DNA from 2 places in the Stenotrophomonas sp. Steno-C17 genome. Region 1 is predicted to be linked to the other one. Evidence: riboswitches for the same ligand, from Rfam matches in the RefSeq annotation. Region 1 holds a riboswitch; the other holds the start of a gene.
What was found. A riboswitch is a leader RNA that binds a small molecule or an ion and turns the genes downstream of it on or off. The one in region 1 is predicted to bind cobalamin.
Positions count from the first base shown of each region.

Region 2: another riboswitch for cobalamin. It lies ahead of btuB (TonB-dependent vitamin B12 receptor); the one in region 1 lies ahead of AC06FA_RS10675 (epoxyqueuosine reductase QueH).

Region 1 covers NZ_JBWJPD010000010.1:30,742-34,140, forward strand. The annotation lists gene purU (formyltetrahydrofolate deformylase) at 1-257, shown strand, start outside; gene pncA (bifunctional nicotinamidase/pyrazinamidase) at 343-969, opposite strand; gene AC06FA_RS10675 (epoxyqueuosine reductase QueH) at 1,026-1,697, opposite strand; cobalamin riboswitch at 1,856-2,049, opposite strand; gene AC06FA_RS10680 (nicotinate phosphoribosyltransferase) at 2,152-3,399, opposite strand, start outside.
Region 2 covers NZ_JBWJPD010000006.1:173,578-176,976, forward strand. The annotation lists gene gph (phosphoglycolate phosphatase) at 1-116, shown strand, start outside; gene btuB (TonB-dependent vitamin B12 receptor) at 169-2,010, opposite strand; cobalamin riboswitch at 2,128-2,350, opposite strand; gene AC06FA_RS07920 (histidine phosphatase family protein) at 2,529-3,107, shown strand; gene AC06FA_RS07925 (TfoX/Sxy family protein) at 3,216-3,399, opposite strand, start outside.

The sequences.
Region 1 (3,399 bases):
AGGGCGCGCAGCCGTACCACCAGGCGCACGCACGCGGGGTCAAGATCATCGGCGCCACCGCGCACTACGTGACCGAAGACCTGGACGAAGGCCCGATCATCGAACAGGACGTGGCCCGCGTGGACCACGCCATGACCCCGCGCGACCTGGTGCGGCTGGGCAGCGATACCGAATCGCAGGTGCTGGCGCGCGCCGTGCGCCGGCATGTCGAGCACCGCATCCTGCTCAACGGGCACCGCACGGTGGTGTTCCGCTGACAGCGGGGGGCGTGGCCGCCGGGCATGGCCCGGCGCTACCAACCATAACCTTGGGTAGCGCCGGGCCATGCCCGGCGGTCGCGCGTCAGATGATCGCAATGCCCGCCTTGGCCAACGCCTCGCGCACCATCGCGTCGTTGGCATCGGTCACCGGCTGGGTCAGCTCCCACAGGAACTTCACCCGGAATCCGGCCTTGGCCGCATCCTGCGCGCTCCACAACACGCAGTAGTCGCGCGCCAGGCCGCACACGTGCACTTCGCGGATGCGCCGCTCATGCAGCCAGCCGGCCAGCCCGGTGGCCGGGCGGTCGCCGTCCGGGCCGTGGTTCTCGCGGAAGGCGCTGTACGAATCCACCTGCGGCCGGGTGCCCTTGCGCAGGATCAGGTCGGCCACGTTCCAGTCCACGCCCGGGTGCAGCGCGGCGCCGTCGCTGCCCTGCACGCAGTGGTCGGGCCACAGGGTCTGCGGCTGCGCGTGCAGCAGGATGGTCTCGAACGGACGCGTGCCCGGGTGCTGGCTGGCGAATGAGGCGTGCCCCGCCGGGTGCCAGTCCTGGGTGGCCACCACCGTGCGGTAGCGGCGCTGTGCCAGCAGTCCAGAAATCGGCGCCACCAGCGCATCGCCGTCGGCGCAGGCCAGCGCGCCGCCAGGCATGAAGTCCGGCTGCAGGTCGATCACCAGCAGGGCGACATCGGCGGGCAGGGCGGTCATGGCAGATCCACTACAACAGAAGGGGGCGACCAGCGTGGCCGCCCCGTGCGTGCACGTCAATCGCCCTTGGCCGGTTCCGCATCCTGCCCGTAATAGAGCAGGCCGATCTTGATGCGCTCGCGGCCGGTTTCGCGGCGGTGGCGGTTGGCATCGCGCAGCGAGTACACGCAGCCGCAGTATTCCTGCTGGTAAAACTGCTCGCGCTTGCTGATCTCGACCATGCGGCTGGCGCCGCCGCCCTTGCGCCAGTTGTAGTCCCAATACTGCAGGCCTTCGTAGCGCGACGCAGCGCGGATGCCGCAGTCATTGATCTGCGCCATGTTCTTCCAGCGCGAAATGCCCAGCGACGAACTGATGGTGTCGTAGCCGTGCTCGTGTGCGTACAGCGCCGTGCGTTCAAAGCGCATGTCGAAACACATGGTGCAGCGGATACCGCGCTCGGGCTCGTTTTCCATGCCACGGGCGCGGCTGAACCAGTTGTCGGTGTCGTAGTCGCAGTCGATGAACGGAATGCCGTGCTGCTCGGCGAAACGGATGTTCTCCTGCTTGCGCAGCTCGTACTCCTTCACCGGGTGGATGTTCGGGTTGTAGAAAAAGATCGCGTAGTCGATCCCGGAGGCGGTGATCGCCTCCATCACTTCACCCGAACAGGGGGCACAGCAGGAATGCAGCAGCAGGCGCTTGCCGTCGGCGGGCAGGGTCAGGGTGGGGCGTTGGAGCTCGGTCATCGTCGGGTGCGTGGCAGCGTGGGGAACGGATCGGGCCGGACACCGTGAACAGGACGCACGCGGCCACACCGCCCGCACGCGCAGGACGACGATGGCCCCGGCACCCTCCCCGCGGAGAGTCCAGGTCGAGTCAGGGGACGGTCGTGTCCCCCGGCCGGGGCCGGTATTCGGGCTGATGGACACGGGCCGCAGCCCACCTACTCCCTGCCGCTTCCCAGGCATGCGCCCAGTGCTCTTGGCAGGCTTCGTTTCCATTCACCGCTGCGGGGCAGCTCCGGAATGGGCGCGCCAGGCGCCTTCACCGGATTCCCGTTTAAATCCCTCCCTGCGCGTGAACGCCTGGAGGGATACCTTCGGCGCGCCCACGGTGGACGCGTTGGCGGCGCGGGTCAAGGGGGTTGGGGTCAGAGTCCGTTGCGCTGCAACGGGCTCTGACCCCGGTCGCTATGCACCTTCAGCGTCCCGCCGCCGCCCGCGCGCGGATGTCGTCCAGCCGCTGGTCGCACAGCAGGCGGCCGTTCTCCCACACGGTCACCATCGCGTCCTCGAAGCCGGCCGGCAGCGTTTCGTCACCGCTGGGAGGCAATGCCACCGTATGCAGGCTGCCGTCATCCAGGTGCCGCAGCAGGCGCATGCGGCCGCGCTTGCTGGCCTTGCCCGCATCGGTGATCGGGTCCTTGTAGACGTCGATCCATTCTCCGTCCACCCGCGCGGCCGAGCACTTCAGCGCGAACTTCTGCGTATCGCGGTCCAGCCGCTGCAGCAGGGCGCCGCCCATGCCGAAGGCCACGTTGTCTGCGGCGTAGCCGTCGCCGGTGATGCGCAGCAGGATGGCGCGGATCGTGTCCGGGTTGATGCCATCGCCCTGGATCACCCGCACGTGGTTGAGCACGCGGTAGCCCTTGCCGTTGATCGTGTGGCCAAAGGCCTCATCCAGGCGGCGCAGGCTCTCGGCCACCACCTCCACCGGGTCGCCCGAATCGGGGCGGATGACCAGGGTCGCGCCCGAGGCGATCACTTCATCGCGCAGGGTGGTGCCCCAGTGTTCGCTGATGGCGTGGTAGATGTCATAGCTGTCCGACACCACCGCCACGATCGCGCCGGGTCTGCCGAACTGGCGCAGCATGTTGCGGTAGGCCTCGACCTCGCGATCGCGGCCCCAGCTGGTGATGGTGCTGTGCTCGGCAGCGGGAATCGAATAGCCGGCCATCGGCGCGTGGTAGTGCGCGCGGGCCAGGCACAGCGCCGAGACGGTGTCGGTGCCGAGGAAGTTGACCAGGTGCGCGGCACCGCCCAGCGCGGCCGATTGCAGGCTCGACACACCGCGCGCGCCGAAGTCGTGCAGCTTGAACGGCAGCTGCCCCTGCGGGTCATCGCTGGTCTGCTGCAGGAAGCCGCTGATGGTCTGCCGCGCGTGCCAGCTGATGGTGGCCACGGTGACCGGGTACCACACGCGCAGCAGCAGGGTTTCCAGGTAGGAAGGCACCCAGAACGCGGCCGGGTCGGTCGATTCGATGGTCATCAGCGCCTGGTGCGTGGGTACCACGCTGCCCTCGGGCACCGCGCGGATACGCACCGGCAGGAAGCCGCCAAGGCGGTCGACGATGTCGCGCCAGCCGGTTTCGTTGAACGGTTCGCCATGCGCGGCGAACACCGCGGCGGCGTCGTCGATGTCGGCGTGGGTGACCGGACGTGCCAGGGC
Region 2 (3,399 bases), on a different contig from region 1:
CGCTGGTGCGCTACGGCTACCCGCGCGGCCTGGATCTGGACACCGCACAGGCCGTGGCCGTGATCGACGACCTGCGCGATCTGCCGGGGCTGGCCGCCGACCTGCCGACGGCGTGATGCATCGATAGCGCCGGGCGTGGCCCGGCGCTACCGCGCGCGCATCAACCGATCACTTCGGCTGGTAACGCACGCTCAGCTGGTACTCGCGGCCCGGCTGGTTGAGCCAGGCAATGGTCTCGTACTGGCGGTCGAACACATTGGCCACGCGCGCCAGCACCGACCACGCCGGGGTGAGCGCGTACTCGGCACGCAGGTCCAGCAGGCCATAGCCGCCCACCTTCACCGCGTTGTCGGCATCGTCGAAGCGCTTGCCGGCGCCCTGTACGGTCACACCGGCGCGGAAATCACCGAAGCGGCGGTCCACGTCCAGGCGGGCGGTCTGCTGCGCGCGGCGCGCCAGCCAGTTGTCGTACTGGCCGCTGCCTGCGGTGCGGTTGCGCGGGTCGGTGAAGCTGAGCTGCGCATTGATGTCGAAGCCGGCCAACACCGCGCCGCCGGTCAGTTCCGCACCGCGGATGCGCGCCTTTTCCACCTGCTGCATCATGAAGGTGGCCGCGTCGTAGGTGATCAGATCGTCGATGCGCGTTTCATACACATCCAGGCCCCAGTGCCAGCCCTGGCCGTGCTGGGAAACACCGATGTTGGCGCTCTTGGATTCTTCCGGGTCCAGCGTCGGCACGCCGCTCCACGGGTCATACAGATCGCTGAAGGTCGGCGCCTTGAACGCGGTGCCATAGCTGGCATTCACGCGCAGCCCGTGGCCCAGTTCCATCGCCCAGCCCAGGCTGCCGGTGGCATGGTTGCCGAACTGCTGGTTGTCGTCGTTGCGCGCGCTGGCCTGCAGCTGGTGGCGGCCGAAGCGGGCCTGGTACTGCACGAACACGCCGGTGTTGCGGCGGCTGTCCACCAGGTAACCGGCGCTGCTGCCGTCCAGGTTGTCCTGGCTCCAGTCCACGCCGGTGCTGAGCAGTTGGCCGTCGGCCACGCCGATGTCGGCCTGCAGTGATGCACTGTCGCGGTGCGTCTGCGCGCTGCCACGGACACCGAAGTCACCGAAGTTGTCCGACTCGTTGTCGCTGCGGCCGACATTGGCGGTCAACGCCAGGCGTTCGGACGGGGTGTAGCGCAGCTTGCCGGCCAGCACCTGCTGGCGGGTTTCCGAATAGTTGTAGTAGCCGTCGTAGTGGTTCTGGCCGTCAGCGCGCAGTGCGCTGCCTTCCACGGTCCACTGATCGTTGAAGCTGTAGCCACCGCGCAGGCTCTTGGACAGATTGCGGTAGCCATCGCGATCGGGTTCATCGGCAAAGCAGCCGGTGAACAGGGTGGCCGAACCGCGGCAGGCATCGATGCCATCGCTGTGCTGGTAGGCAATATCGGCGCCGAACCAGCCGTTCTCACCGCTGCCGCCGATGCCGCCGCTGGCCTGGCGCAGGCCATTGCTGCCACCGCCCAGCTGGAAATGCGGGGCGAAGCTGCCGGCATTGCGACGGGTGAAGATCTGGATCACGCCACCGATGGCGTCAGCGCCGTACAGGCTGGACTGCGGGCCGCGCACGATCTCGATGCGTTCGATCTGCGCCAGCGGCAGGTCCTGAAACATGGCCAGGTTCAGGTCGGCGCTGTTGATGCGCACGCCGTCGACCAGCACCACGGTGTGCGAGGAATTGGTGCCGCGCAGGAACAGCGAGGTCTGCTTGCCCAGGCCGCCAGCGTTGGTCAGGTTGATGCCGGCGCGGCCAGCCAGCAGTTCCTGCAGCGAGGTCGCCTGGCTGGTTTCGATCTGTTCGCGGTCGATCACCTGCGCCGGTGCGATGCTGTCCTGCAGGGCGATCGGGGTGCGGGTGGCGGTGACCAGGATGGGGTCGAGCGCATCGGCGGCTTCATCGGCCAGCGCCAGCGCGGGCAGGGCGGCCAGCACGGCCAGGGACAGCAATCGGGACTGCAGCTTCATCGGGGGAACTCCGGGTGCCGCGCACGCCCGCGCGGCGAAGGGGAGGAGCCACGAGGGCAGGCACGCGCCGATGCCGCAGCCCGTGCTGCAGTCATCCAGCGCCATGCCCACCGCATCGCGACCTGAGGCTTCCGGGCCGGTCTCCGGGCTTGCCGCCTGATGGCACCAAGGCCATCGCCCAGGCGCCTTCCCGTGCGCGCGGCACAGTGGCGTGTTGCCTGGAACTGACGTGCTTACCGTTGCGGGGGCAGCGCCGGCCTGGCGTGTTGCCACGCGTCACCGGCTTCCCGTTTCAACCTGCCGGCCAAGGCCGCAGGTCACCTGGAAGTGCGCGCAGTCTACGCCATCCCCGCCAACGCGTAGAGTCGAGCTTGCTCGACTGCCTTTGCGCCCCCGTAGAGTCGAGCTTGCTCGACTGCATTTCCCGTACCCGTAGAATATCCCCTCGCTCCCGTGGTGCCGTTGCCGATGTCCCGCTGTTTCCCGCAGTTCCCGCGTTGCCTGCCCAGGACGCGCGCATGATCCTCGATCTGGTCCGCCACGCTGCCAATGGGCGCGATGAATTCCTCGATGGCCGCAGCGATCCGCCGCAGCTGGCCCGTCTGCCGCAGGAACTGGTCGATGCCTACGCCGCGCAGGAATGGCAGCGGGTGATCAGTTCGCCGCGGCTGCGTTCGCTGCACACCGCGATGGCCCTGGCCACCCCGCGCGGGCTGGACGTGGACGCCGACGAGGAATGGGAAGAGCTGGATTTCGGCGACTGGGATGGGCAGAGCCTGTTTGATCTGCCCGAAGACGCGCTGGCCGCGTTCCATGCCGACCCGCATGCGTTCCCGCCGCCGCACGGCGAAAGTTGGGGGCATTTCGAGCGCCGCATCGCGCGCGCGCTGGACCGCCTTCTGGACGAAGAGGACGCCGTGCCCACCGTGGTGGTCAGCCATGGCGGCCCGCTGCGCATGGTGCTGTCGCTGGTCTGTGGCCTGCCGCTTTCGCTGTGCTGGGCCCTGCGCATCGACCACGGCACGCGTCTGCGGGTGTGGGTCGAGCGCGGTGAAGTGGGGTTGGTGGGCGAACTGCTGGAACTGCAGCAGCCCTGAGTGCGTCGCCGGGCATGGCCCGGCGCTACCCGACGAATACCGGGCCACGCCCGGCGGAGACGCGCGCACACCGGTAGCGCCGGGCCATGCCCGGCGAGCGCGGCGCCCTCAATCGTCGTCGGTGCTGTCGGTCGTGTCGTCGTCGTCGTCGCCGTCATCGAAGCGCTTCTCGTGCACCGGGCCCGAGGCCGGGCCGGCCGCCTTCAACGGGTGTGCGGCAATACGCGCTTCGTAGTCCTGTACCAGCGCTTCGCGCTGCGGTTCGCTCAGCTCCTGCCAGTGGCAGTCCAGC